DNA from 4 places in the Nonomuraea sp. NPDC005650 genome. Region 3 is predicted to be linked to each of the others. Evidence: riboswitches for the same ligand, from Rfam matches in the RefSeq annotation. Region 3 holds a riboswitch; each other region holds the start of a gene.

Region 1 (7,115 bases), on a different contig from region 3:
CCAGCCGGGGGAGATCGCCGACGACCTGATCCGCCAGCTCGTACGCGCCGAGCCGCCAGGCCGGGCCATGGCCGTGGTGTCGTCGGACCGCGAGGTGGCCGAGTCCGTCAGGCGGATGGGAGCCAGACCCGTTCCGTCTGGTTTGCTGCTGCGCAGGCTGGGCCGGGCCTAGATTACGGGGACCCCTTATTGGGACCCTTACGGGCGGATTTGTCGCATCACGATTGAGCGGATTAGGGGATGCCTCCCTTGCCACTTCTGTACTATTTCGCCCCAGATATCATCCCTGGGAGGCGACGCCGTGAGGTTTGGCAGGGTGCCGGTGGCCGCGGGTCTCGCGTTCGGGCTGGTGCTTTCCCCTGCGGGAGCCGCCGTCGCTGATCCCAGGCCCACCCTCGGACAGGCCAAGGCCAAGCTCGAGAAGCTCAACGACAAGGCCGACAAGGTCGTCGACCGCTTCAACACGGCCACCGAGCGGCTCAAGGCCGCCAAGGGCACGTACACGAAGCTGAACGAGCGTTACAAGACCAAGCTGGCTACGGTCTCGGACCTGCGTTCCCAGGTGATCGGCATGGCCGTCGACAGCTACAAGCTCGGCACCGACGTGACCTCCCTGCCCGGCCTCGTGAGCGCGGACCGCCCCGACGACTTCCTGATGGGCCTGGCGCTGGCCGGGCAGCTGACGCGGGAGCGGGCGGAGAAGCTGGCCATGTTCGACCGCGAGAACCGCGGGCTGAAGGCCGAGCGCGACAAGGCGGAGGAGGCGCTGGCGGCGGCCGACAGGGAGCGGGACGGGGTCGAGAAGGAGCGTTCGGAGATCATGAAGCTGATCGCCGAGCAGAAGAAGCTCCTGAAGAAGCTGGGCGCCTACAACCCCGGCAACCCCAACAGCGTCGGCATCCAGTACACCGGCCCCGCGTCGGGCAACGCCGCCGCCGTCCTGCGCTTCGCCTACGCCCAGGTGGGCAAGCCGTACGTGTTCGGCGGGACGGGGCCGGGCGGCTGGGACTGCTCGGGCCTGACCCAGGCGTCGTGGCGGGCCGCGGGCGTGTCGCTGCCGCGTACGACCTGGCAGCAGTGGGCCTGGGGCGCCGCTCGCAAGGTCTCACTGAACGCCCTGCAGCCGGGGGACCTCATCTTCAGCTCGAGCTTGGGTCACGTCAGTATCTACGCCGGTGACGGGAAAATCGTTCACGCGCCGCAGACGGGCGACGTGGTCAAGGTCGTCGCACTCTCGTCGTACGGCGGCCGCCTGGTGGGCGCCATCCGCCCGTAGGTCCGCTCGTTTGGGTCACCGCCGGCCCAGTTTCCGGGCTTCTACGACGCTGGATCGTTGACGTCGTCGGGCCCCGGCGGGCGCGCGGGAACGCTCCAGGCGGGCGCCGCGCCACACGAAAGCCGTTAAAAGTGTGACAAACGCGACAATCGTGGCCTGACAAACGGGCGCGAAAACAAATGTGAGCAGTGTCACATTTGGATAACGGAACCTGGTGTTCCAGCAGGGATTTTCATCCTTACTGACTCCACTATCTGATCTTTACAGCCGGTGTCCCGCTTTGCCGATCCTTGACCCTTCGGCGTAGCTTCTGGCGACGTCGCGGTGAACAAGCCATGTCCTCCGCGAACCCGCATCGGTCCCTCCCGATGTGAGACAGATAAAGATCCGCTGGTCAACCGCTCAAACGTCCCCATGTCGACACATCGATCGGGCGGTTGGCCGCCGAGTCCGTGCAGCCAGGAGGCACGGAGCCGGGGACCCAGCGATCCCAGTTCCCCAGGGATCAGGGGGTGAATCGGCGCGCAGATCGCGCCGTAGGGCGACTTCCAGGCCCGAATCCGTCAGCTAACCCGGTAGGCATTCGTGGAAGAGTCAAGGAGAAATCCTGTCTACCTCCCTGCATAACCCCCGTCTGTCCAGAATTGCCCTGAGTGGCGTAGCGCTCACGATGACCGTGACGGCCGGAGGTGCGATCCTCCATGCCCCAACGGCTCAGGCGGCCACGACCGAGTCGGCTTCGACGGCCAAGGCGGTCACGACCGCCCGTACCTCGAAGACGGTCTCGGCCTCGGCGCTGAGGGCGGCCAAGGTCGCCCGTCAGAAGGCGAAGGCCCGCAAGGCCGTCGCCGTGGCCAAGGACCAGGTCGGTGACCCGTATCGCTACGGAGCCACGGGTCCCGGTTCGTTCGACTGCTCCGGCCTCGTCCAGTACGCCTGGAAGAAGGCCGGGGTGAAGCTCCCGCGCGTGGCGAGCAGCCAGTTCGCGCGCACCAGGAACAAGGTCTCGTGGCGGAACCTTCAGCCCGGTGACCTGATGTTCTTCAGGGGGCTCGGCCACGTGGGCATGTACGTCGGCAAGGGCAAGATGGTCCACTCGCCCAGGACAGGCGAACGGGTACGCATCGACAAGCTGGGTGGATGGCGAAGGGCGTCGTTCGTCGGCGCTGTCCGTCCCGGCATGTGAAGAAGCCCCGCCCGGATCCTCGTATTCGGGCGGGGCTCTCCCGTTTCCCGAGGCTCTCCCGTTCTCCTGGGGCTTTCCCGCCGTCCGGGGCCGAGCCCCTTCCACCCGGCACGGCGTCACACGCGGGCCCTTCAGCGCGAGGCCCGTCGCCCCGGGTACGCCCCCACCGCCCCCCTCAACACGGCCACGCGCCCCCACCGCTGGCGGATCACGGCCCCAGCGCCCACGCGCCTCACGGCCTGCGCCACGCTCGCTCCTGGCCCACGCCCGACGCCTCGCGCCCTGCGGCCCACGCCCCGCGCCAGACGGCCCAGGCTCGGCGCTCCGTGCGTCACGGCCTTGGCTCGGCGCTCCTCGGTTCGCGCGCTGCGGCCCGCGCCCGTGCATTGCGGCGCCCACGCCCGACGTTCTGCCCGGTTTGCGGGCAACCCGTCGGCGGCGGACCGTGTGCCGCTGGGCAGTCGTGCCGGAGGTGGCCGGTGCGGGGTGGCCGGTCGCACGGGCGTTGGGCGACTACGATCGGGCATCGTGTCAGGGCAGGTGAGTCGGCGGAGCGCGATCGTATCCATCCTGCTCGTCGCCCTCGCCCCCGCCAGTGCCCCCACCCCCGATTCCCCCATCCTTCCCCCCGGAGCGCGTGGCCTGTGGGGGGACGGGGAGGTCGTGGTGCGCGGGGCGCGGTCCGTCGTGGTCGGGCAGCGCGCCCCGCGTGGCGAGCTCGAAGAGATCGCGCGCCGGGCTGATCGGGCGGGGCGGCGGGTGTCGGCCGTGCTCGGCGGGCCACTACGACCGCTCGTCGTCGTTCCGGCGTCCGCCTCCGAGGCGGCCAGGCTGGCAGGGGTGGGGCGGGTCGACGGGCTGGCGGCGGTGGCCGATCGCGGGCGCGTGATCATCGTCCCCGAGTACTTCGCCGAGCTGAACTCCACCGGCAAGGACGTCGTGCTCGCTCACGAGCTCACCCACGTCGTGGCCGGCACCGATCACCTGCCCCCGTGGCTCTATGAGGGGTTCGCCGACTACGTCGGTTACCGCGACTCCGGATTGCCCGTGAGGACCGCGGCCGCCGAGCTCGCCGCCGAGGTGCGGGCCGGGAGGCTGCCGGGGGAATTGCCCGGACCTGCGGCTTTCGCGGCTGACGGGCGGGACCCCGTCCGACTTGCGCGGGCGTACCAGGAGGCTTGGCTGGCGTGTCGCTTCCTCGCTGACCGGTTCGGTGAGGGGACGCTTGTGAGGCTCTACCGGGACGCCCGCGTGGATGGCGTAGATCGAGCACTCGCCGCGCTCGGGCTCTCCGCGGCCACGCTGACGGAACGGTGGCGCGACTACGTGCGGGACCAGCTCGCGTGAGGGGGAGGCAGATGAGCGAACGGAGAGACGTGGACGACGCGTCGCAAGGGGCGTCGAAGGAGGGTGAGGAGGCCGAGGGCGCGGTGGCGGCCCCGGGGGCCGATCCGCCGGGCATGGGTACGGTGAAGCCGGAGGGCGGCTTCGTCTCAGCCGAGGAGGAGGCGGGCCCCGCGAAGCAGGAGGCCCCCGCGAAGCAGGAGGCGGCCGGCTCGCACTGGGCGCCTCCGTGGGCTCAGGAGCCCGCGCCGGTCCAGGAGACCGCCTCCGTGGGCGGGGCGGGCGGTGGCGCCACTCCTCGGAGCGGGGAGGTACCTGGCCAGGCCGGGGGTGTCTCCGCGAAAGGGGCGCAGAGTCAGGCCGGGGGCGTCTCCGCGAAGGAGGCGCGCAGCCAGGCTGGAGGCGCCTCCGCGAAGGAGCCGCTTGGCCAGGCTGAGGGCGCGTCCGCGAAGGAGCCGAGTGGCCAGGCTGAAGCCGCTTCCGTGAAAGCGGAGGGCGCCGGTCTGGGGGCGGCGGAGGATTCGGGCGGCTCCGGGAAAGGGCAGGGCGTCGGCCCGGTGGCCGGTGGGGGCAGGGTGTCCGTGAAGGGGGAAAGGCGGGCGCCCGGTGAGGAGGTGCCCGTGAAGGGGGAGAGGCGGGGGCCCGGTGAGGAGGTGCCCGTGAGCGGGGGAGGGCCGCAGGAGCCCGGCGACGAGCGCCGGTTGCGGCGGCAGGCGGCGCTGGCGGCCGTGCTGCTCGGCCTGGTGACAGCGGTCGTGGCCGTCTTCAGCACCCCCTGGCACCTGCTGACCTCGGGACCGCCCGACCCGGCCCGCGACTTCACCGCCGCGCAGATCGCCAAATCCCAGGCGTTCGACGCGGCCGTCACCCTGCCCAGCTACGCCTCGCTGGCCCTCACGCTCATCATCGCCGGGCTGTTCGTCGCCACCCCGCTCGGCGCGAAGCTGGTGGGATGGCTCAGAGGCCCCTGGTGGCTGCGGGTGGTGCTGGGCGTCCTGGTCATCACGCTCTTCTCCCAGCTGATCAAGCTGCCCATCTCCATCTGGGCCGAGACGCTGCTGCGTGACTACGGCCTGTCCATCCAGTCCTGGGGATCGTGGTCCGACGACCGGCTCAAGAACATAGGCATCGACGCGTTCATGCTCTGCCTGATGCTGCTGGTGCTCGTGGCGCTGGCCCGCAAGTTCAGGCGCTGGTGGATCCCGGCCGCCGTGGGGGCGTTCGCGCTGACGCTGATCGCGTCGTTCGTCTATCCGGTGGTGTTCGAGCCGCTGTTCAACGACTTCACGACCATGCGGCAGGGCGAGCTCCGCACCGACCTGCTGGCCATGGCCCAGCGCGACGGCGTGCCGGTCGAGGACGTGCTGGTCGCCGACGCCTCGCGCAGGACGACGGCGCTCAACGCGTACGTGTCGGGGTTCGGCGCCACGCGCCGGATCGTCGTCTACGACACGCTGCTCAAGGCCCCGAAGTCCGAGGTCGAGCTGGTCGTGGCGCACGAGCTGGGCCACGCCAAGGCCGACGACGTGCTCTACGGCACGTTCATCGGCGCCCTGGGCGCGGCGCTGGGCGCGATCCTGCTGTTCCTGGTGTTCGACCTGCTACGCCGCCGCACCGGCGTCAGAAGCCTCGCCGACCCGCGCGCGATCGGCGCGGTCCTGGGCCTGATGACCTTCGGCTCGCTGATCATGAGCCCCGCCGAGAACCTGATCAGCCGCCAGATCGAGGCCAGGGCCGACCTGCACGCGCTGGACCTCACGCACGACCCGGCCACGTTCATCGCGATGCAGAAACGCCTGGCAGTCACCAATATTTCAGACTTGTCGCCGGATGCGGTGGAATATGTGCTCTATGCCTCCCATCCATCCAGCCCCGAGCGAATCGCGATGGCCCGCGCATGGGCCAAGCTGAACGGTGTCCCCGTGCGGTGACTCGCGCGGTGACCCGCGCGGTGACCCGCGCGGTGACTCGTGCGGTGACTCGCGCGACGCCCGGCGTGCCCAAGGTGCTCGTCGTCACGAACGACTTCCCGCCCAGGCCGGGCGGCATCCAGTCGTTCGTGCACGGTCTCGCGCTGCGCACGCCGGGCGTGGTTGTCTACGCGCCCGCCTGGCCGGGCTGCGAGGAGTTCGACGAGCGCCAGCCGTTCCTGATCGTGCGGCATCCGACGCGGCTCATGCTGCCGACGCCGGCCGTCGCCCGCAGGGCCGCGCGGCTGGTGGCCGAGCACGGCGTGGAGACCGTGGTGTTCGGGGCGGCGGCGCCGCTCGGGCTGCTGGCGCCCCGCCTGCGCCGGGCGGGCGCGCGGCGCGTGGTGATGCTCACCCACGGCCACGAGGCGTCGTGGGCGAGCGCGCCGGGCTTCCGCGCCGTGCTGCGCAGGATCGGCGGGCACGCCGACGTGGTGACGTACCTGGGCGAGTACACGCGGGGCCGCCTGGTCGCCGCCGTCCCGCCGGGCAAGCTCGTACGGCTGGCGCCCGGCGTGGACGTCGGCCAGTTCCGGCCCGACGTGCCCAAGGCCGAGCTGGGCCTGGACGGCAGGCCGGTGGTCGTGTGCGTGTCGCGGCTGGTGCCGAGGAAGGGCCAGGACCAGCTCATCAGGGCCTGGCCCCAGGTGCTGCGCTCGGTGCCGGAGGCGGTGCTGCTGCTGGTGGGCGGCGGGCCCCACCGCAGGACGCTGGAACGCCTGGCGACGGGGCGGGAGTCGATCAGGTTCACCGGCACGGTCCCGGCCGCGAGCCTGCCCGGCTATTACGCCGCCGCCGACGTGTTCGCGATGCCGTGCCGTACCCGGTGGAGGGGGGTGGACGTGGAGGGGCTCGGGATCGTGTTCCTGGAGGCGTCCGCCACGGGGCTGCCGGTGGTGGCGGGGTCGTCCGGCGGCGCGCCCGACGCCGTGCGGCCCGGCGAGACGGGGCTGGTCGTGGACGGCGAGGACGCGGGCGAGGTGGCCCAGGCGATCGTCGAGCTGCTGACCGACCCGGCGAAGGCCCGCAAGATGGGCGCGGGCGGGCGTGACTGGATCGCCCGCGAATGGGCGTGGGACCAGGTGGCCGCCCGCTTCCGCACCCTCCTCTAGCTAGCCTTTGGTGGCCCCCAGCGTCAGACCGGCGACGAACTGCTTGTGCAGGAGCTGGAAGACGATCAGCGTGGGCAGCGCCACCAGCATCGACCCGGCGGCCAGCAGGTTGTAGTCGGTGAAGAACTGGCCGCGCAGGTTGTTCAGCGCGGAGGTGACCGGCAGCTTGTCGCCCGACGACATGAGCACCAGCGCCCACAGGAAGTCGTTGTACATCCAGGTGAACT
Region 2 (7,115 bases), on a different contig from region 3:
GACTCTGACCCGGTGGCCGTCGACGTCCAGCTCGTCGCCGATGCGGAGAGTCCCCTGAGTGAGCGTGCCGGTGACGACGGTCCCCGCGCCCTTGACGGTGAACACCCGGTCGATCCACAGCCGGACCGCTCCCTCGACGTCCGGGCTGGGCAGCCCGGCGACGAGCTCGGCCAGCGCCCCCTCCAGTTCGGGAAGGCCCGCGCCGGTCAGCCCGCTCACTGTCATGATCTCGGCCCCCGCGAGCCCGGTGCCGTCGAGGCGCTCCCGTGCCTGCCGTACCGCGGGCACGGGGTCGGCCAGGTCGCAGCGGGTCACGACGACGAGCCCGTGCCGCACGCCCAAGGCGTCGAGCGCGGCCAGGTGCTCGGCGGACTGGGCCTGCCAGCCACCGTCGGCGGCGACGACGAACATCACCGCCGGGACCGGCCCCACCCCGGCCAGCATGTTGGTGACGAACCGCTCATGCCCCGGCACGTCGACGAACGCGATCCGCTCACCCCCGGGCAGCGTCCTCCAGGCGAACCCGAGGTCGATCGTCATGCCGCGGCGCTTTTCCTCCGCCCAGCGGTCGGGCTCCATCCCGGTCAGCGCCCTGACCAGCGTCGACTTCCCATGGTCGATGTGGCCGGCGGTGGCGATCACATGCACGCGCGCTCCACGGCCGCGGCGATGGTCTCGTCCTGGCCGGGGTCGACCGTGCGCAGGTCGAGGATCAGCCGCCCGCCGGCGACCCGGCCCACCACAGGGGGGTTGCCGGTGCGCAGCCGTACGGCCAGCCGGCCGTCCACGGCGATTCCCGCGCTGGGCAGTTCCACTCCGGGGGCGCCGCCGCCGCCGACCCTGGCGACGGTCTCCACCGCCTCCGCGCGGTCGCCCAGGCGCCCGGCCAGCCGCCGCGCGCGCTCGGCGAGCTCTTCGGCGGGTACGTGCAGCGCGACCTGCACCGGCGGACGCGGGCCGCGCAGCGTGGCCTCCAACGCGGCGAGGGTGAGCTTGTCCACCCGCAGCGCCCGGGCGAGGGGGTGGCGGCGCAGCCGGTCCACCAGCGCCGCGTCGCCCAGCAGGAGCCCCGCCTGCGGGCCGCCCAGCAGTTTGTCCCCGCTGGCGGTGACCAACGCGGCTCCCGCGCGCAGGGTGCCGGCGGCGTCCGGCTCGCCGGGCAGCAGCGGCTCTGCCCGCAGGAGCCCCGAGCCGATGTCGGCGACCACCGGTGGGCCCGCCGTGGCCAGCTCCGCGACGGACACCTCGGAGGTGAAGCCCTCGATGCGGAAGTTGGACGGGTGCACCTTGAGGATGAATCCGGTCTCCGGACCGCAGGCGTCCAGATAGTCCCGCAGGGACGTCCGGTTGGTGGCGCCGATCTCGCGTAACCTGGCGCCGGTCGACTGGAGGAGCTCGGGGATGCGGAAGCCGTCGCCGATCTCCACGAGCTCGCCGCGGCTGATGACGATCTCCTTGCCCTGGGCAAGGGCGGTCGCGGCCAGTACGAGCGCCGCGGCGTTGTTGTTGACCACATGGACCGCCGCCGCCTCCGGGACCGCCGCCGCCAGCGCCGCGAGAGCCGTCCGGCCCCGTCGCGCCCGCCCGCCCTCGGCCAGGTCGAACTCCACGTCGGCGTAGTCGGCGGCGGCCCCGATCGCCGCCACCGCGGCACGCGACAACGGCGCCCGGCCCAGGTTGGTGTGCACGATCACGCCGGTGGCGTTGATGACGGAGCCGATGCCGCTGGCCGTCGCCGGCAGCAGCGTCAGCACCGCGTCAACCGCCTCGTCCGGCTTGAGCACGCCCTCGCGAACCCGCTGCTGCGCCGTCCGCACCGCGGCCTTGACCAGCTCGCGCCCGAGTGCCTCCTGGGCGGCGACGAGCCGCGGGTCGGACAGCATGCTGTCGGTCCGCGGCACGCGACTGCGTTGATCCACTGACGGCTTCCCCCGCTGCTCGATGAGCGGAGGCGGACGGGAATCGAACCCGCCGCGCTGAGATCCTCAACGCCACTGGTTTTGAAGACCAGGAGGGCCACCAGGCACCTATACGCCTCCAGAGGTGATCATAGTTTCATGAACGAGCTCAGACTGACGCAGTACGGCACCGGCGGTGGCTGTAGCTGCAAGATACCCCCGAACGAGCTGGAGACGCTGGTGGCCGGGTTCGCCCGTACCGGCTCCGGCGCATCCCCGGCGGGGGACTTACTCGTGGGCATCGACCACGGGGACGACGCGGCCGTGGTCCAGGTGCCGGGTGACGCGTACGCCATGGTGGCGACGACCGACTTCTTCCCTCCCGTCGTCGACGACGCCTACGACTTCGGCCGGATCGCCGCCACGAACGCGCTCTCCGACGTGTACGCCGTCGGCGGCGAGCCGGTCATGGCGCTCAACCTGCTCGGCTGGCCGCGCGGGGTCCTGCCCCTCGAACTGGCTCGCGAGGTGCTGCGCGGCGGCTTCGACGTCACCCGGGCCGCCGACTGCCATCTCGCGGGAGGTCACAGCATCGACGACCCGCACCCCAAGTACGGCCTCGCCGTCACCGGCCGCGCCCACCCCGACCGCCTGCTGCGCGTGGACGCCGGCGCGCCCGGTGTCCCGCTCACCCTCACGAAGCCGCTCGGCGTGGGCGTGCTGAACACCCGGCACAAGGCCACCGGTGAGGTGTTCGCCGAGGCGATCGCCGTGATGACGACGCTCAACCGTGACGCCGCCCGCGCGGCCGTGGCGGCGGGGGTGCGCTGCGCCACCGACGTCACCGGCTTCGGCCTGCTGGGCCACCTGTACAAGCTCGCCCGGGCGAGCGGCGTCACCGCCGTCATCGACAGCACCGCGATCCCGTACGTCGCGGGCGCCCGGGAGGCCGTCCGCGACGGGTACGTCAGCGGCGGCTCCCGCAGGAACCTGGACTGGGTGGCGCCTCACTGCGACTTCGGTGACCTTCCGGAAGACGAACGCCTGCTGCTGGCCGACGCGCAGACCTCGGGCGGGCTGCTCGTCGCCGGCGAGATCCCGGGCCACCCGATCATCGGCGAACTCGTCCCCCGCGCCGAGTCGGTGCTGATCGTGAAATAGACCCGTCCCCGTGTCCGGCCGGCTGACGCTTCTCGCGCGGGGCCGGCTGTGGCACGCACACCATCTCGGTGCCGGACTCAGCGAAGGGCGTCGTGCCTGAAGTCCTTGGGTGAGATGCCGAACGCCTTGCGGAAGGCGCGACTGAAGTCCGCAGGGTGGGAGAAGCCCCAGCCGGCGGCGATGGCGTGGATGGGGGTGTCGCGCATGACGGGGTCGGCAAGGTCGCGGCGGGCGCGTACGAGGCGCTGGGTCCTGATCCAGGCGGAGACCGTCGTGCCCTGCTCCTGGAAGAGCCGGTGCAGGTAGCTGGGGGAGATGTGGTGCGCGGCGGCGAGCGCGCCGGGGGTGAGGCCGGGCTCGCGCAGGTGCTGCTGGATGAAGGCCTGGACGCGCAGGGTGAGGGCGCGGGCCGGAAAGGCGGAGTCGCTTTCGAGGGCGTGCGCGAACAGCGCGTCGACCAGGCCGAGGAGCGCCATGCCCACGCGCGGGCCGTCGGCGGGGCGGTAGGAGCCCGCGCCTTTGCCGGTCAGAGTGGCGACGAAACCGGCCAGCAGGGCGCCGATCCCGTCGTCGCCGGGGATGCTGCGGCCGAGGATCCGGTCCATGCGGCCGGTCGGCAGCGACAGGAGCGGCTTGGGGATGATGACGGTGGCGTGCTGGAACGGGGTCCTGCCGTCGGGCGTCAGGAAGTCGCACTGTTGCAGGCGCGAGATGTCGTGGACGAACAGGTCCCCCACCCCGGAGGCGACCTGTGTGTCGTTCCAGGTGGCGCGCAGGGTGCCCCGTAAGGGGAGCTGGAGCTGGTACGCCTCGTCGTGCGCGAAGTCACGGGTGGGGGTCGGGTTGCGCCACATGTGCATGGGCGCGAAGGTCTTCTTGGCCACGCGCAGGGGGCCGAGTTCCGTCTCGTGGTCGTCGGCGTAGAAGTCCTGCGCGTGATCGCTGGTCATCTCGAAGTCCGACCCGCTGCAGATGCGCTCGCGCCAGCGGTCGAATCGTTCCTTCGTGGGGATGTCGTCGATCCGGAAAGCGTTCTCGATCACGTGCCCATTCTTGCCCGGGGCGCGAGGGGCGACGACTCCGCCGCCGTCGTCACGACATCGGGACCCGCCGTGGATCCGGTGCTCACTGACAACGGAAACCAGGGAGATCGGCGGGACCCGGTGGTGCGGCGGCTCAGACGGCGGGGCGGCCCAGGCCGCGCAGCTGGGCCGGGGTCAGCGCGGAGACGTTCTGGTCGATGGGGGAGTCGGTGTACTGGTGGATGGCCCAGGACTTCCAGTCGGCGGGCGGGGTGATGGCGCCCTTGGCCTTGCTGTAGTGGGCGACCCACAAGGGGTACTGGGCCAGGCCCTTGCCGTAGGTGTTGGCGAAGTTCCAGCCGCTGTAGATCATCGGGGTGATTCCGGTCTTGGCCTTCACGTGCGACAGCCAGGCCTTGGCCCAGGCGTTGACCTCGGCGACGGACCTGCCGTCGGTGGCCTCCAGGTCCAGGACCAGCAGGTCGCCGGCCTTGGCAGGCTGCGAGTTCACCATGGCGAGGAAGTACTCCGCCTCGGCGATGGGGTTGTTGCGGGGGTGGCCGAAGTGGTACGCCCCCCGCACGATCCCCTTCTTGCCCATTTCGCGCCAGTGGCGGGCGAACGAGGAGTCGCGGAAGGACGTGCCCTCGGTGGCCTTGATGATGCCGAACTGGGCCGGGCTGGCGGCCCAGTCGTACTGGGCCTCGTACCTGGAGACGTCCACGCCGTAGGTGAACGCCCTGGTCTCCTGCTGGGTTGTGTGCCGCGAGTCGTGGTCGGCGGTCGAAGCGAGCGCGGTGCCGGTCGCGCCCGTGAAGGCGGCGGTCCCGGCCAGGAGCGCGCCGGTGATGGCGAGGCTCAGGCGCTTGGCGGGAAGAGCGCGGTGGCTCTTGAGGGCATGGGTGAGTGCGGCAAGCCGGGGCTTGGGCATGAGGGTATTGACTCCTTGCTTCCATGCCGCCTACCGGGTTAGCTGACGGGTTCGGGCGTGGAAGTGCCCTACGGGCGCAGCCTGGGCTGGCGTCCGATTCACCCCGGAAGAGAATGGGTCCCCGGTTCCGCAGGGGATGCGGATTCGGCGGCCGTACGCAGCGCTTGGGGCGGCGTACGGTCTGGTCAACGAAACGGCAACGCAGCGGCGGAAATGCCGGCCGCTGCGCTTATCACGGATACATAAAGGTATATATCCCCCCATGGGTGGTGCAAGTGGGGCAAATCCGATCCCCGGTGGATCGGGCCCGAAGCGCCTTGCTGGTAGCAGGTTCGGAGCCAGGTAAAGGTTTGCGGGCTGCCGCTTCCAGGATCTCCCCGTGGCGGCTGAGGCGAGTGTGGCGACCAACCTGCGAACGGCCCCGTGCGGGCGGCGTCGTGAACGGGTGGCTGACGGGACAGCATTGTTCTTAGTGGACAGACGACTTGATCTTCACACTTTTCACCGGCTCTTCTCCTGAATGGGATAAGCCTGCGGCGTGGCGTCACGGAGCAGCTGACGGCGGCTGGAAACATCGTACGAGTCTCGGAGAACGTCGCTCTCCGGGGCAGTCGCGATCATGGCCGGTATTTCGGAGGAGTGGTACATGCTCACGCCAATTCCCCGAACGGCAGCCGTAGCCGCTCCCGGCAGGCCGAAGGCGCGTCTCTCGACCAGAAGAATGACCATGTCGACCATGGGCGGCTGCCTTTCGATGGTCGTGGCCGCCGCCTTGCCTCTTTCGGCGCACGCAGACAGCGTCGACCACCAGGACGACAGCCTCGACCTTGGCCGCGGCCGGTGTTCGCCGCGAACCTTCATCAGAGCCGATCGGCTTTCCCCGAGGAACTTTCTCGTGCCCCGCACCCGCTACATCGACGGCCCCGGCGGGTCGATGAAGGTGCAGGTCACACGGGAGCACCAGGTGCGCGCCGCCATCGAGGGATTCAACGACGGGCAAGCCGAGATCAGCACCGGCGACCTGGTGCGCAAACTACGAAGGATGGGGTTTTCCCATCTTCAAGAAGCGCACAAGGTCTTCGGCGGGCACAAATATGAGCGAAAGGTCAGCAAGGACATGTACGGCAACTTGTCGTACCGCGTCTTTGGCTACCGCATCGGGTGGTCGGCCTGGGCCGTCCTTGGCACGTGCCGCCACGTCCGGATCGATTCCGGAATCGCCAACGTGCCCGCCAGGGTCGAAGGCTGGCGATATTGGGAGACCAAGCACCCGCGGTTCAAGGGCCGCCGACTGTCTTTCGCGTGATGCCAGACCTCGGGACGTGACTCCCGTACCGCCGGCGTGAGCTCAATCTTGCCCACTTTTGACGGCTCTCGCCTGGACGCTGGAGTGCAACCATGGTTACTGTAACTGTGGTTGCAGCGAAGGAGGTCTGATGGCGGGCACGGTGGGGCAGTGGGTGCTGCTGGCGTACCGGATCCCGCGCCGGCCTTCGACGTTGCGGATCACGATCTGGCGCAAGCTGGACCGGCTCGGGGTGGCGCGGTTGGGCGACGGGCTGGTCGCTTTGCCTGCCGACGCGCGTACCCGTGAGCATTTGGAGTGGATCGCCGAGGAGATCGGCGAGATGGGCGGCAGCACGAGCATCTGGCTGGCCGCTGCCGGAAACGTGGCGCAGGAGAGGGCCATCGCCGCGGACATGCGCCTGGCGCGGGCGGAGGAATACCGCGCGGTGATCACGGAGGCCGGGGCGGCGGCGCGGGCGCGGCCCGGCGAGCGCAGCCGGGCGGTCAAGCGGCTGCAGGCCGAGCTGCGCAGGATCGGCCGCCGCGACTACTTTCCGCCCGCCGAGCGTGAGGCCGCGCAGCAGGCGGTACGCGTTCTGGCCCAGGCGACGGAGGGCGCCGTATGAGGTGGGCCACGCGTGCGGGAGTGCACATCGACCGGGCCGCGTGTGCCTGGCTGATCCGTCGCCAGGTCGATGCCGAGGCGGAGTTCGTGTTCGTGGGGGATCCCGCCGAGGTCCCGCCCGATGCCACGCCGTTCGACATGCGCGGGGTGGAGCTGTCGCACCACGGCGGCGACTGCAGCTTCGAGACGAT
Region 3 (7,115 bases):
GATCCGGTGGCCGTCACGGTGGGAAGCGTCCGGGCGGGCGCCTCGCCCAACGTGATCGCCGAGGAGGCGCGCTTCTCCGGCACGATCAGGACGCTGTCGGAGCGCACGCGGTCCGCGGTCAGGGACCGCCTGGCGGCGCTCACCCGCAACGTCGCGGCGGCGCACGGGGTCGGCGCCGCGCTGGAGTTCACCGCCGAGTATCCGATGACGGTCAACGACTGCCGGGAGACCCGGTTCCTGAGGTCGGTGGTACGGGAGGCACTCGGCGCGGAACGGTTCGTCGCCGCGGCCGGGCCCTCCCTGGTGTCGGAGGATTTCTCCTTCGTTCTCGAAGAGGTCCCGGGCACCATCGCGATACTCGGCGCCTGCCCGCCCGATCGGGATCCGGCGCGGGCCCCGTACAACCACGCGCCGGACGCCGCGTTCGCCGAGTCCGTGCTGGCCGACGGCGCGGCTCTCTACGCCGAGCTGGCCCTGCGCCGCCTCACCGGCCCCCGAACCCTATGACCAGCGAGAACACCGATTGACAGCCTCGTGTCATCGATCGGTCATGGGCCGGAACTAGCGTTCCTGGTGGCAGGTGTCCCTTCATTCACCGGGCTGGATGGGCGATGCGGACGATAAAAGTCATGGTGGTCAACGAGAACACGCTTGCGCGTAACGGCATTCAGTCCATTCTGTCCCGCCATCCGGATATCCAGGTGGTGGGCGAGGCCACCGACCTGGCCGATGCCTACAGGGCGCGCGTCACGCCCGACCTGTTCCTGGTCGAGGTCCCCGCGATCACCGCCGACATCGTGGCGGCGGCGCGGGCGCCCGGCGGGCGCGGCCGGGTGCCGGTGCTCTTCCTGGCGGCCGACATCCGGAGATCCGAGTTCGACCTGCTCGGGCTGGGCTGCTGCGCCATCTCGGACCGGCATCTCGCCGCCGCCGACCTCGTCGCGGCCGTACGCGTCATGGCGGCCGGCTATGTCCTGGTGGAAAGGACGAGGGCGGCCACCATAGCGGTCGTGTCGGCGACGCTGGGCGCCGATGTCGAGGGGCACGGCGGGCCGCTGCTGACCAGGCGCGAGAGCGAGATCCTCGACCTGATGGCCCGGGGGTTGTCCAACTCGGAGATCGCGGCGGTGCTGACCATCGCGCCGTCCACCGTGAAGAGCCACGTCAAGGAGATCCTCAGCAAGCTCGGGCTGCGCAATCGGGTCCAGGCCGCCGTCTACGCGGCCGGGGCGGCTCAGCGCTCCTGGTAGCGCCCGCCCCCGTCCAGGCTCAGCGCTCCTGCCGGAGCCCGCCCCCGTCCAGGCTCAGCGCTCCTGCCGGAGCCCGCCGCCGTCCAGGCCGGCCAGCAGGATGCGGATCCGGTCGGCGTCCGGGAGGTCGAGCCGGGTGTAGAGGTCGAGCGCGCTCTCCCAGTGCCGCCGCGCGCGGTCCGGCCGGTCGAGCCGCTGGTGGATGGCGGCGATGGCGTCGTGGGCGCGGGCCTGGTCGTCCGGCTGGTTCAGCTTCCCGGCCAGGGCCAGCGCCTCCTGGTGATGGGTGAGCGCGTCGTCGGCCTGGTCTCCGGCGTGGAAGGTCTCGCCCAGGGCGTGCAGGGCCTCGAACTCCAGGTTGCGATCCCCGGTGTTGCGGGCGATGGCGAGGACGCGCCCGTGGCAGTCCAGCGCCGTCTCGTACCGGTGGGACATCCGGTGGACGATGCCGATCTCGTTGAGCATGTAGCCCTCGCCGCTCTGGTTCCTCGATCGGCGGAAGATGTCCAGGCCCTGCTCGAAATGAGTGAGCGACTCGGCGTAGTCACCCGACGACCGGCAGATCAGGCCGAGGTTGTTGAGGGCGTGCGCCTCGCCGGTGCGGTCGCCGGTCCGGCGGAAGATCTCCAGGGCGCGGCGGCAGTGATCCAGCGCCTGGTCGTGGCGGGCCTGACGCCAGTAGAGCGAGCTGAGGTTGTTGAGGACGTGCGCCTCGCCCGCCTGGTCGCCGGTCTGCCGGAACAGCTCCAGGGCCTGCCGGAAATGGTCGAGCGCCTCGGCATAACGCCCGAGCCGCCAGAACAGCGAGCCCAGCTCGCGCAGCGAATGGCTCTCACCGGGCAGGTCACCGTGGCGGCGGGTGGTGCGCAGGGCGAGGCTGTGCAGCGCCAGCGCGTCCGCGTTGTGGCCGCGTATCTGCAGGTAGTGCCCGAGAACCGCGGAGAAGCGTCCGGTCTGCACCGCCCAGTCCTGATCCGCGCAGTGCTGCGCGAGAGCCAGCATGTTCGCCCGCTCCGCGTCCAGCCACGACAGCGCCTGGGCCTCGCCGCGGAACTCGGCCGGCTCCGGATCGAGCTGCGGATGGTGGTGCTTGTCCTCCGGCGCGAGCACGCGGACGGCCGTCGACGCGGTGCGCAGATAGTGCTTCAGCAGGCCGTCCACCGCCTGGCGCCGGGCGGGCTCGGACTCGTCGCGCGCGGCGATGTCGGCCGCGTGCCGGCGGACCAGGTCGTGGAAGCGGTAGCGGCCGGGCACCCGCTGCTGGAGCAGATTCGCGTCCAGGAGGTCTTCGAGGAGATGCCTGCTCCGGTCGGTGGTGAGCCCGGCCAGCGCCGCCGCGGCGTGCTGGTCGATGTCGTCCCCCGGATGCAGGCCCAGCAGGCGGAACAGCCGCCGCTGCTCGGCCGTGAGGTGCTGGTAGGACACCTGCAGAGCGGTCGCCACGCTGCGCTGACCGGCGTGGAGCTCGGGCAGCCGCCGGCGCTCGTCGCTCAGGAGCTCCAGCAGGTACGTGACGGTCCAGGCGGGGCGGGCCCGCAGCCGGGCCGCCGCGATCTGGATCGCCAGCGGCAGCCGCCCGCAGAGCCTGACCGCCTCCTCCATGAGGTCGGAACGGGCGTCGGCCCGGGGATGGCCGGCGGTCACGGCGGTGAAGAGTTCGACCGCCTGGGGCAGGGGCAGCAGGTCCAGGGCGATGGGGTGGGCGTTCTCCAGGCCGATCAGCTGCCGGCGGCTGGTGATCAGCACCAGGCAGCCGGAGGTCCCGGGCAGCAGCGGCCGCACCTGTGCTTCGGTGGCCGCGTTGTCCAGCACGATCAGCATGCGGCGGCCGGCCAGCCGGCTGCGCAGCAGGGCGGCGCGCTGCTCGACGCCTTCCGGGATCTGCTCCTCGTCCAGGCCGAGCGGGCGCAGGAGCTGAGTGAGCGCCTCGGCGGGATCGACCGGTGCTATGTCGTGCGTGAAACCGTGCAGGTCGATGAAGAGCTGGCCGTCCGGGAAGAGCGGGGACAGCTGATGAGCGGCGTGCACCGCCAGCGCGGTCTTGCCGATCCCGGCCATCCCGTCGATCACGCCGATGGTCGGCTTCCCCGGGTCCGTGTCGTGCGCCTCCTGCTGGAACGGGGCGAGCAGGCTGGACAGCTCGAAGTCGCGGCCGATGAACGTGGGCAGGTCCGCGGGGAGCTGCGCCGGCGTGGACACCGGCGCCACCGGCGCCGGGACCGCCGGCGGAACGCGGCCGGGGGACTCCCGGAGCAGCCGCGCGTGCGCCTCGCGCAGCTCGGGCGAGGGATCTATGCCCAGCTCCTCCGCGAGCCTGCGCCGCGTGCGCTCGAACCGGCGAAGCCCGTCGGCGCGGCGGCCGACGGCTCCCAGCAGGGTGATCAGCCGGGCGTGGAGGGGCTCCTCGTAGGGGGCGGCCTCCGTCAGGGTCTCCAGGTGGCCCAGCGCGGTGTCCGGCACCCCTTGTTTCAGCGCGAGGTCGGCGAACCGGCACGCGCAGGCGACGCGCTCGCGGCGGAGCCGGCGCACCTGGGGATGCGTACGCACCCAGTCGGGCGCGTCGGCCAGGACGTCCCCCCGCCACTGGGTCAGAGCGCCCGCCAGGCGGTCCAGGTCGTCGGGCTCCGTCCGGACGGCCAGAAACCGCTCGGCGTCGACGTGCTCGGCGGACAGCCGCAACAGGTAGGAGCGCGGGCCCGCGTGCTCGATGGCATCCGCGATGTCCAGCTCCCGGCGGAACCAGGCCCGTAATCGGGAGACCGTCGTCCGCAGGGCCGGAAGGCTGCCTCCCGACGGGCCCCACACGTACCGGATGAGCTGCTCCTCCAGCACGGGTTTCCCGACGCTGAGCAGGAGGGCGGCCAGGAGCCAGCAGACCTGCTGGCCGGGCAGGTCGCCCGCCAGCCCCTGAACGCGGATCTCGAACGGGCCCAGTATGCGAAAGTCTGGCGATACCTCATCCACCACCGCGACCATCTCGCCCCAATCGAGTCAGACCGCGTTTTTTGCCATGAATATAACCAACATCGCAAACCTCCCTCCAGCAAGACCTTCTATGCCAGATCGGACGGTTGGCAACGTGCGAATCACGGCCGCCTCGGGCCACGATTACCTGCGCGATCGTGCAGAGTCACAGCAGCATCATGCGGCCGGGATGCCCCAGCCGCGTCGGCCATCGGCGTTCTCGCGAGCGAGGCAGGACGCGGCGGCCACAAGTTTTACCAAGTGCCAAAACCCTTGTGGGCACGGCGTTTCCCCGCCGCCCGGCGACCGATACCCGCGAATCCGATTTGTCCTGCTTGCGCTATCTGTGGGTAGATGCCTATCTTTTGCCTAATCGCGGCATAGATGTGGTTACTTCACCTCATCGTGCCGCTTCGTTGACCGGACCGTGCGCTGTCCTCCGGAAGCTCTTCGGGGACAGCATTCGGCCGCCTAATCCGCGCCTCGCGGAGCCGGGGACCCAATTTCCGGGGTGAATCGGACGCCAGCCCAGGCTGCGCCCGTAAGGCACTTCCAAGCCCGAACCCGTCAGCTAACCCGGTAGGCGGTATGGAAGCAAGGAGTCAATGCCGTCGTGTCCAAGCCTCGGTTTGCCGCAATCGCCCACGTCCTCCAGAACCCCCGCGCTCTCCTCACCAAGCGCCTCGGCCTCGCCGTCGCCGGTGCGACCCTCGCCGGAACCACCGCCATCGCCGGCGTGGCGTTCGCGGCGGCATCCCCGGAGCAGGGGCCGGTGAACGCGTCTCAGCACAAGACCGGGTCTCTCATCTACGGCCTGGACATCTCCAACTACGAGCCGCTGTACGACTGGACCTCCACCCAGGCCCAGTTCGGCATCATCAAGGCCACGGAGGGCACGGACTTCCGCGACGCCTCCTTCGCCAGGCACTGGCGCGAGCTGGGCAAGAAGGGGATCGTGCGCGGGGCCTACCACTACGGCCACCCCGCCAACGACCCCATCGCGGAGGCGAACTACTTCCTGTCCGTGGTGAACTCCCAGCCCGGCGCGGCCGGCGACATCCTCGTCCTCGACCTGGAGACCACCGACGGCAAGTCCGTCGCCGAGGTGAACTCCTGGGCCAAGACCTGGCTGTCGTACGTGAAGAAGAAGACCGGGACGACGCCGATGTTCTACAGCGGCTGGAAGTTCGCCAACAAGTACGGCAAGGGCCTGGCCGAGTACCCGCTGTGGGTCGCCCACTACAGCAAGGCCAAGGGCGCGGTCGCCCCGCCCGCCGACTGGAAGACCTGGGCCATCCACCAGTACACCGACATCCCCATCGACCAGAACGTCTCCGTGCTGTCCACCGACCAGCTACGGGGTCTGGGCCGCCGCGCCTGAGGGAGCGACGCGGACGGCCGGGCCATGGGCCCGGCCGTGCGCCCGCACTCCGGGACGACCGGCCTCCACGCCACGACGGGCTCAACGACGCGCTCGTCGTGGCTCGGCCTGTGATGGGGATCCGGACTGGACGGATTGTCGATCACCGACCGGTCTCCCCGCGATCCGTCCAGACGGATGCTGACATTTCCGGAATGTGAGCCACGATGTCGGGCGTGAATCTCAACGGCCGCAAATTCGTGATGGTGAGCTCGACGGCGAGCGCAGTCGACCAGGACAGCCCTACGGAGTTCCTGTACCAGGAGGCTGACGGGGTGGTGTGGGGCAGCTACTCCGGCGACACCGTGACCCACGGGCGTTTCGTGGGCATGCGCGACGGCGCCCAGGTGGCGATCTCGTACGCGCACGTGTTGAAGGCCGGTGGGAAGGCGGGCGGGCAGAGCAGCAGCCGCATCGAGGCGGGCGACGACGGGCTGCTGCGCCTGGTGGAGGAGTTCAGCTTCGACGGGGACGACACGCTCCACGTGAGCGTGTGCCAGGAGATCGGCTGACCGCTCAGTCGTCCTTGCGGAGGGCGGCGCGGCCCTCGGCGGCGCCGACGAAGCGCATCTTGCCGAGCGGCACGCCGCCCTGCGCCCCCTCCTGGGCCGGCCGCCGCGCCGGGCGGGCTCGGTCGCGATCACGGTCGCGGTCGCTGGGTAGCACGTACGGCCGCTTGAGCACCTCGTCCAGGATGAACACGGTCTCCGTGGCCTTGACCGCCGGGATGTTGGCCAGGCGATCGGTCACCATGGTGTGCACGGCGGCCACGTCGGACACGCGTACCTGGATCATGGCGTCGTGCTGCCCGGTGGTGATCGCGCAGTACTCCACCTCCGGCATCCGGGCCAGCTCGGCCCGGAACTGCTTCCACATCTGCTGGCGCACGGTCACGAAGATCAGGGCGGTGATGCCGAGCCCGGTCCGCACGTGGTCGATCTCGGCGGTGAAGCGCTTGATCGCCCCGTCCGCGCGCAGCGCCTCGAAGCGCGTGTAGGCGTTCGCGCGGGAGATGCCCACCCGTTCGGCCAGCGCGGCCACGGAGATCCTGCCGTTCTCGCGCAGGACCTCAAGGATCTTCATGTGGATGTCGTCGAGCTCGAGACCGATGCCGATCCGTCCAGGCTGACCGCCGCCGCTGACACCATTTCTGGAAATTTCACTCATCATTACCTCACTGACCTTTATATACGTCTTACCGACCGCACGGTGCCTGGACGTTCTGCCGCACAATCCTCGACATCTTCCTGCCGAACGTCCAAATCTTGGAGGACCCATCATGGCGACCCGCTCGCAGACGGCGGCTGTGCTGCTCGCCGGTGCACTCGCCCTGGCCGCCTGCGGCAGCGGCGGCTCCCAGGCTCCCGCCGCGTCCGGCGGTGGAGGCAAGACCCTCGTCATCGACACGTCCTTCGACCTCAAGACGGCCGACCCGGGCCGCACGTACGAGCCGACGGGGCTGATCGTCGGCAAGGCCGTCT
Region 4 (7,115 bases), on a different contig from region 3:
CAGCGCCTGGCCCTGCATCTCGCCCACCCGTACGTTGTTGAACGAGACGTAGTACGCGTAGTCGATGCCCGAGATCAGCCGGTCGTAGGCGATGACCGGGACCTTCTTCTGCTTGGCCTGGTTCACCAGCGGGGCCACGGCGTTGGCGTCCACGGCGTCGAGCACCAGCACGTCGGCCTGCTGGGTGAGCGCGGCCTCGACCTGTTGCTGCTGCTTGGGGGCGTCCTGCTCGGCGTTGCTGTAGAGGATCTTGCAGTCGGGGCAGAGCGACTTGACCTTCGCCTCGAACAGCGGGCGGTCGAACGCCTCGTACCGGGTGGTCTTGGACTCGGGCAGGAACAGCGCGATCGTCTTGCCGCCCTGGCCCTGGCCCTGCGTGGTCGTGGTGGTGGCGCCGGTGCTGCCGCCGGTGTTCCCACAGGCGGCGGTCAGGAGGACCGCCGCGACAGGGATTGATCGCCATGCTCGGTGCATCGCACTTCGTCCTTCCGGATGTGCCGCCCCTGTGCTTGGTAAGAAAGGTAATTTACTATCAGGCGAGTTGGCTAGGGTTTGCTTCTTCAAGGGAGGGTGAGATGCGGGGCGACCTGGGTAATCCGCGGCTGCTGCGAGTGCTGAACGAGCGCCGCCTGCTCGACCATCTTCAGGAGCACGGCCCCGCCTCGCGCGCCGACCTCGCCAAGATCACCGGCCTGTCGAAGCCCACGGTGTCCGCGGCCCTGGCCGGGCTGGAGGAGGACGGGCTGGTTCACCTCGTCGGCGAGGTCTCCGGCCGCCCAGGGCCGGTCACGTCCCTGTACGACGTCAACGCCGCCGCCACCCACGTCGCCGGCGTCGACATCGGGCGCGACTGGATCCGGGTCGCCGTCGCCGACCTGCGCGGGACCTTCGCCGGCCGTACGGACCTGCGCAACACCGCCCGCACCTCCGCCGAGCTGGCCGTCCTGGTCGGGGAGCTGTGCCGGGCCGCCGCCCGCGAGGCCGAGGCCGACTGGCCCGCCATCGCCTGCGCCGTCGTCGGGTCGCCCGGCGTGTACGACCCGGCGCTCGGCCGCCTGGAGTTCGCCCCCAACCTGCCCGGCCCCGACCTGGCCGAGCGCCTGCGCGCCGCGCTGGAGGTCGACCTCGTCATCGAGAACGACATCAACCTGGCCGCCGTCGGCGAGCACGTGCACGGGGAGGGGCGCGGCAAGTCGAACTTCGCGCTGGTGTCCATCGGGACCGGCGTCGGGATGGGCATCGTGATCAACGGCGAGCTGTACGTGGGCGCCAGGGGAGCGGCGGGGGAGGTCTCGTACGTGCCCGCGGCCGAGGACCCGGCGCCACCGGCCGACGACGCCCTGGCCCACGGCGCCACGGAGGCGGTGGCCGCCGCGCCCGGCGTGGTCCGCGCCGCCCGTGCCGCCGGCCTGACCCTGGGCACGGCCAAGGAGGTCTTCGCCGCGGCGGCCTCCGGCGACCGCGTGGCCCGCTCGGTGGTGGAGGCCGAGGGGCGTCGCATCGGCGGCCTGCTGGTGGCGGTCGCGGCCGTGCTGGATCCGGAGGTGATCGTGCTCAGCGGCGGCGTGGGCCGCAACCTCGACCTCCTGGGGGCGGCCATCGAGAGCCGCATCGCCGAGCTCGGCCCGCTGCGGCCGTCGGTGGTGGCCAGCACGCTGGGCGACAGCGGCGTCCTGCTGGGCGCGGTGGCCCACGCCAGGACCCGCGCCTGGGACCTCATCTTCGACGCCCGCCTCCCCTGACCGCCCGTGGGGAGGCGGACGCCGGCGCCCGCTACAGGGTGGCCGTGAGCGTGGTGGGCGTGTCTTCGCGCTGCTTCTGGAGCTTGGACCAGAGCCGTACGCCCTTGGGGTCGGGGCGGACGCCGCCCACGAAGGAGTCCCGGCGCCATTGACTCAGGCGTTCTTCCTTGACCACGTCACCCGTGTGCGGCGAGTGGACCATGTAGCCGGGCCGGGAGATCATCCCGACGTGCCCGAGGTCGTGGAAGAAGACGAGATCGCCGGGTTTGAGGTGCTTCCAGGAGATCTTCCGGCCGAACGCGGAGTACTGTTCGGCCGCGGTGCGGGGCAGTTCGATCCCGGCGTGCTCGTACGCCCTGAGCATGAGCCCGGAGCAGTCGTATCCGCTCGGGCTGGCGCCGCCCCACACGTACGGTGTGCCGCGCTTGCTCATGGCGAACTTGAGGGCGATCTTCCAGGCGGGCTTCGGCGCCTGCTTCTCCTGGATCTTCTTGATCTCGGCGCCGGTCAGAGTGGTGGGGTTCTCGGGGGCGGCTGTGGCGTGGGCTGGGGTGGCCAGAATGAGCCCGGCGGTGCCCGCCGCCAGGACGATGGCGATTCGAGACAGGGGACTGTCCTTCCATGCGGCCGGCCGGGTTAGCTGACGGGCTCGGGCCTGGAAGTAGCCCTACGGCATGGGGATGCCGACTCGCCCCAGGGGGAAGTGGGTCCCCGACTCCACGCAACGGTTGCGCGGATTAGGCTGGTCGGTGACTTTAACGAAACGGTCAAAAAACCGCAATACGGACAAAGTGGGCGTCCGAAAAATGAGATGAAGTGTTCGTCAGGCGAGACGACGCGGTAAGGTACCGCCCATGGAGTCGCGTAACATCCGTCTGGCCGTCATCCCCGGCGATGGGATCGGCACCGAGGTCGTGGCCGAAGGGCTCAAGGTCCTGGAGGCAGTTGGCACGAAGTTCGAGCCCACCCACTACGACCTGGGCGCCGCACGCTATCACCGTACCGGTGAGACGCTGCCCGACAGCGTGCTCGAAGAGCTGCGCGGCTACGACGCGATCCTGCTCGGCGCCGTGGGCGACCCCAGTGTGCCGCCGGGCATCCTGGAGCGCGACCTGCTGCTCCGGATCCGCTTCGAGTTCGACCACTACGTCAACCTGCGCCCGGTCAAGCTGTTCCCCGGCGTGGCCACCCCGCTGGCCGACACGACGGCCGACGACATCGACATGATCGTCGTCCGCGAGGGCACCGAGGGCCTCTACGCGGGCACCGGCGGCGCCATGCGGCGCGGCACGCCGCATGAGATCGCCACCCAGGAGTCGCTCAACACCGCCTACGGCGTCGAGCGCGTGGTGCGGTACGCGTTCGAGAAGGCCGCCGCGCGGCCGCGCAAGAAGCTGACGCTCGTCCACAAGACCAACGTCCTCACCTACGCCGGTGACCTGTGGCAGCGCACGGTCAACCGCCTCGCGGCGGAATACCCCGACGTCACGACCGACTACTGCCACATCGACGCGGCCTCGATGTTCTTCGTGTCCCAGCCGGAGCGGTTCGACGTGGTCGTCACCGACAACCTGTTCGGCGACATCATCACCGACCTGGGCGCCGCCATCGCCGGCGGCATCGGCCTGGCCGCCAGCGGCAACATCAACCCCGAGCGGTCCGCGCCGAGCATGTTCGAGCCGGTGCACGGCAGCGCGCCCGACATCGCCGGCCAGGGCAAGGCCGACCCGACCGCGACCATCCTGTCCGTCGCCATGCTCCTCGACCACCTCGGCCTGCACGCCGAGGCGGCCAAGGTCGAGCAGGCGGTCGCCGAGGACATCCTCGAGCGGCTGGCCGGCTGGGCGGGTCGCACCACTCACGAGATCGGTGACGACATCACCGCGCGAGTATCCGGCTAGGACCGCCTAGCCTCCTGCGCGCCTGGTGGTCCGAAGAGGGCCGCCAGGCGCTTTTTTGCGCCCAAAAGGGCCGACCGCCCCATTGGCCGCTTGCCATCCCATATGGCGAGACAATAGGAAGTACGGGACTGTCCTCCGGGCAGTCCCGCCCATCAGCACCGATCCACAGATTTCTGTAGATTTGGGCAGATTCGCAGAGAGAAGGACCGACGTCATGACCATCGCTCAGAAGCTCAGCTTCGACGTGCAGCTATCCGACCACGCTCGCACCGCGGCCGAGCGGGAGCAGGTACTGGCGAACCCCGGCTTCGGGCAGACCTTCACGGATCACATGATCTCGATCGACTACACCGACGGGCAGGGCTGGCACGACGCCAGGCTGGTGCCGTACGGCCCGCTCTCGCTCGACCCGGCCACCTCGGTCTTCCACTACGCGCAGGAGCTGTTCGAGGGGCTGAAGGCCTATCGCCAGACCAACGGCTCGATCGTGACGTTCCGCCCGTACGCGAACGCCGCCCGCTTCAACCAGTCCGCGGCCCGGATGGCCATGCCGGAGCTGCCGGAGGAGGCGTTCGTCGAGTCGCTCGAACTCCTCGTGGAGACCGACAAGGACTGGGTGCCCACGACCGAGGGGCACAGCCTCTACCTGCGCCCCTTCATGATCGCCACCCAGGCGGGGCTCGGGGTCAACTACCCGTCGAAGTCGTACAAGTACATGGTCATCGCCTCCCCGGCGGCCTCGTACTTCACGGGTGGGCTCAAGCCCGTCTCCGTCTGGCTGTCCACCGAGTACACGCGGGCCGCCCCCGGCGGCACGGGCTTCGCCAAGTGCGGCGGGAACTACGCGGCCGCGTTCGTCGCGCAGCGGCAGGCGGTGGAGAACGGCTGCGACCAGGTGGTGTGGCTGGACGCCCACGAGCACAAGTACGTCGAGGAGATGGGCGGGATGAACCTGTTCTTCGTCTTCGGCGACAAGCTCGTCACCCCCGCGCTGACCGGCACCCTGCTGCCCGGCATCACCAGGGACTCCATCCTGGCGCTGGCCGGTGACCTGGGCCTGGAGGCCGAGGAGCGCCTCATCTCGGTCGACGAGTGGCAGGCCGGGTGCGAGTCCGGGGAGCTCACCGAGGTGTTCGCGTGCGGGACGGCGGCCGTGGTCACGCCGGTGGGCACGGTGAAGGGCGCCGACCGCGCCTGGAGCGTCGCCGACGGCAACCCCGGCCCGGTGACGCTGCGGGTGCGCGAGGAGCTGGTGGGCATCCAGTACGGCGCCCGCCCCGACACCCACAACTGGATCCACAAGATCGTCTAGTAGGGCCGGCCGGGTCCGCGAGGGCCCGGCCGCCCCGCCTAGTTCTTCCTGATCAGGGTCATCCCGTCCGCGACCGGCAGCATGAGCACGGTCACCCGCGGATCGTCCATCACCAGGTCGTTGAACTGCCGGATCTCCACGGTGGTCTGCTCCTCGTGCGCCGGGTCCGCCACGTGGCCCCTGCGCAGGGTGTTGTCCGCCACGATCAGCCCGCCGGGCCGCAGGCGCTCCATGAGCAGCTCGTAGTAGCCGGGGTAGTTGCCCTTGTCGGCGTCGAGGAAGGCCAGGTCGACGGTCTGGTCGAAGGCGGCGAGCGTCTCCAGCGCGGGCCCGAGCGTGAGCGTCACGCGGTCGTCCACCCCGGCCGCGCGCCAGTAGCGGCGGGCGATGGAGGTCCACTCCTCGCTCACGTCGAAGCAGTGCAGCCGCCCGCCGGACAGGCCCCTGGCGATGCAGACGGACGAGTAGCCGGTGAACGTCCCCACCTCGACGACCACCTGCGGCGCCACGAGCTGGGTGATCATGGTCAGGAAGGTGCCCTGGTCGGGGGAGATCTGCATCCCGGCGGCGTCCCCGGTGGCCTGGGCCGTCTCCTTGGCCAGCTCGTCCAGCAGGGGGTCGGGCGGCGTGGTGTGGGCAGAGACGTATCGTGCTACAGCGGGATCGAGGAGGTATGCCTTCATATGTCCATTCTTCCGACATCGGATAGGGTCTGCGCGATCAACGAGGTGAGAGTGGGCTGATGATGAAGCGGTTGCTGGCGGTGGCGCTCGCGTGCGTGGCCATCGCCGTACTCGGGGTGCTGTCGTTCTCGGAGCCGGGCCGGTCGTCCGAGGGGGTGCGGCTGACCCGGCAGGTGGACGGTTCGATGGTCCTCGCCGACCGGGGCGGCGACGCCCCCGTGCTGGACCTGTACGAGGACTTCGACTGCCCGGTCTGCAGGGACCTGCACGCCAAGGTAGACGGCACCATCAGGAAACTCGCCATGGAGGGCAAGGTCAAGGTCGTCTTCCACCCGGTGACGATCTTCCAGGACGAGCCCATGCGCTCGAACTCCGTCCGCGCCGCCGCTGCCGCCCGCTGCGTCCCCGAGGAGAACTGGCTCACCTTCAGGGACGAGCTGTACGCCATGCAGCCCGCGCCGCACGGCAAGGCGTCCGGATTCGCCGTCGAGGACCTGGTCAAGGCCGCCCGGCAGGCGGGGGCGTCGGTGGACGAGTGCGTCAGGTCGCAGTCGTACGCTCAGGCCCATCTGGAGGAGACCGCGAAGGTACGGCTCCAGGGCACGCCCACGGTGCTGCTCAACGGGCAGCTGCTGGGCGACGAGGTGTTCGACCCGGCCACGCTCGAGCGCGTCATCACAGGTGGAGACGGTGTCACCGTGTAAAGGCTTGTCCCAGAAGCTGAGATCGATGTGCCAGATGGTGAAAGCATGTGGCAGACTGGGCGGCACCATGTTCTACGGTCTGCTCATTATCAGCAGGCGCGCTGGCTGACAAAGGACACCGCCAGCGCGCAGACCTCTCACGTCCGTGAGGGGTCTTTTTGCTTTCCAGAGGACTTCCAGAGAAGAGAGACTCATGGCCGACGACCGCTTCCACGTATACGACACGACGCTGCGTGACGGCGCTCAGCAGGAGGGGCTCAACCTCACCGTCGCCGACAAGCTCGCTGTCGCGCGTCACTTGGACGGCCTGGGCGTCGGTTTCATCGAGGGGGGCTGGCCGGGCGCCAACCCCAAGGACACAGAGTTCTTCAGGCGTGCTCGAACGGAGCTCGACCTGAAGCATGCGCAACTCGCCGCGTTCGGTGCGACCCGCCGGGCCGGTGTGAAGGCAGCCGACGACCCATTGGTGGCCGCATTGCGCGAATCCGGCGCGCCGGTCGTGACCCTTGTCGCCAAGAGTCACGACCGGCACGTGGAGCTGGCCCTCCGCACGACTCTCCAGGAGAACCTCGCGATGATCCGCGACACGGTCTCTCACCTTCGTGCGGGGGGACAGCGAGTCTTCCTCGACGCCGAGCACTTCTTCGACGGTTACAAGTCCAACCCAGCCTACGCGCTCGAAGTCCTGCGGACCGCCGCCGAGGCCGGGGCCGACGTCATCGCCCTGTGCGACACGAACGGCGGCATGCTCCCCGACGAACTCGCCGAGATCG

What was found. A riboswitch is a leader RNA that binds a small molecule or an ion and turns the genes downstream of it on or off. The one in region 3 is predicted to bind cyclic di-AMP.
Region 1: another riboswitch for cyclic di-AMP. It lies ahead of ABZS69_RS57200 (C40 family peptidase); the one in region 3 lies ahead of ABZS69_RS33745 (GH25 family lysozyme).
Region 2: another riboswitch for cyclic di-AMP. It lies ahead of ABZS69_RS43015 (GH25 family lysozyme); the one in region 3 lies ahead of ABZS69_RS33745 (GH25 family lysozyme).
Region 4: another riboswitch for cyclic di-AMP. It lies ahead of ABZS69_RS37745 (C40 family peptidase); the one in region 3 lies ahead of ABZS69_RS33745 (GH25 family lysozyme).

Annotation. Positions count from the first base shown of each region.
Region 1 covers NZ_JBEXCR010000056.1:11,522-18,636, reverse strand. Annotated here, with positions in the region: gene ABZS69_RS57210 (NYN domain-containing protein) at 1-172, shown strand, start outside; gene ABZS69_RS57205 (NlpC/P60 family protein) at 302-1,276, shown strand; cyclic di-AMP (ydaO/yuaA leader) riboswitch at 1,709-1,873, shown strand; gene ABZS69_RS57200 (C40 family peptidase) at 1,947-2,462, shown strand; gene ABZS69_RS57195 (hypothetical protein) at 2,991-3,809, shown strand; gene ABZS69_RS57190 (M48 family metalloprotease) at 3,821-5,737, shown strand; gene ABZS69_RS57185 (glycosyltransferase family 4 protein) at 5,803-6,888, shown strand; gene ABZS69_RS57180 (carbohydrate ABC transporter permease) at 6,889-7,115, opposite strand, start outside.
Region 2 covers NZ_JBEXCR010000031.1:115,831-122,945, reverse strand. Annotated here, with positions in the region: gene selB (selenocysteine-specific translation elongation factor) at 1-648, opposite strand, end outside; gene selA (L-seryl-tRNA(Sec) selenium transferase) at 639-1,901, opposite strand; tRNA gene ABZS69_RS43030 (tRNA-Sec) at 1,946-2,039, opposite strand; gene selD (selenide, water dikinase SelD) at 2,058-3,059, shown strand; gene ABZS69_RS43020 (helix-turn-helix domain-containing protein) at 3,137-4,102, opposite strand; gene ABZS69_RS43015 (GH25 family lysozyme) at 4,236-5,012, opposite strand; cyclic di-AMP (ydaO/yuaA leader) riboswitch at 5,025-5,172, opposite strand; gene ABZS69_RS43010 (hypothetical protein) at 5,514-5,750, opposite strand; gene ABZS69_RS43005 (hypothetical protein) at 5,740-6,318, shown strand; gene ABZS69_RS43000 (Chromate resistance protein ChrB) at 6,449-6,925, shown strand; gene ABZS69_RS42995 (chromate resistance protein ChrB domain-containing protein) at 6,922-7,115, shown strand, end outside.
Region 3 covers NZ_JBEXCR010000021.1:150,687-157,801, reverse strand. Annotated here, with positions in the region: gene ABZS69_RS33760 (M20 family metallopeptidase) at 1-507, shown strand, start outside; gene ABZS69_RS33755 (response regulator transcription factor) at 630-1,250, shown strand; gene ABZS69_RS33750 (tetratricopeptide repeat protein) at 1,305-4,214, opposite strand; cyclic di-AMP (ydaO/yuaA leader) riboswitch at 4,673-4,815, shown strand; gene ABZS69_RS33745 (GH25 family lysozyme) at 4,828-5,595, shown strand; gene ABZS69_RS33740 (hypothetical protein) at 5,811-6,146, shown strand; gene ABZS69_RS33735 (Lrp/AsnC family transcriptional regulator) at 6,151-6,801, opposite strand; gene ABZS69_RS33730 (ABC transporter substrate-binding protein) at 6,914-7,115, shown strand, end outside.
Region 4 covers NZ_JBEXCR010000025.1:96,689-103,803, reverse strand. Annotated here, with positions in the region: gene ABZS69_RS37755 (sugar ABC transporter substrate-binding protein) at 1-474, opposite strand, end outside; gene ABZS69_RS37750 (ROK family transcriptional regulator) at 576-1,742, shown strand; gene ABZS69_RS37745 (C40 family peptidase) at 1,774-2,175, opposite strand; cyclic di-AMP (ydaO/yuaA leader) riboswitch at 2,353-2,496, opposite strand; gene ABZS69_RS37740 (3-isopropylmalate dehydrogenase) at 2,597-3,643, shown strand; gene ABZS69_RS37735 (branched-chain amino acid aminotransferase) at 3,858-4,955, shown strand; gene ABZS69_RS37730 (O-methyltransferase) at 4,994-5,638, opposite strand; gene ABZS69_RS37725 (thioredoxin domain-containing protein) at 5,698-6,342, shown strand; gene cimA (citramalate synthase) at 6,536-7,115, shown strand, end outside.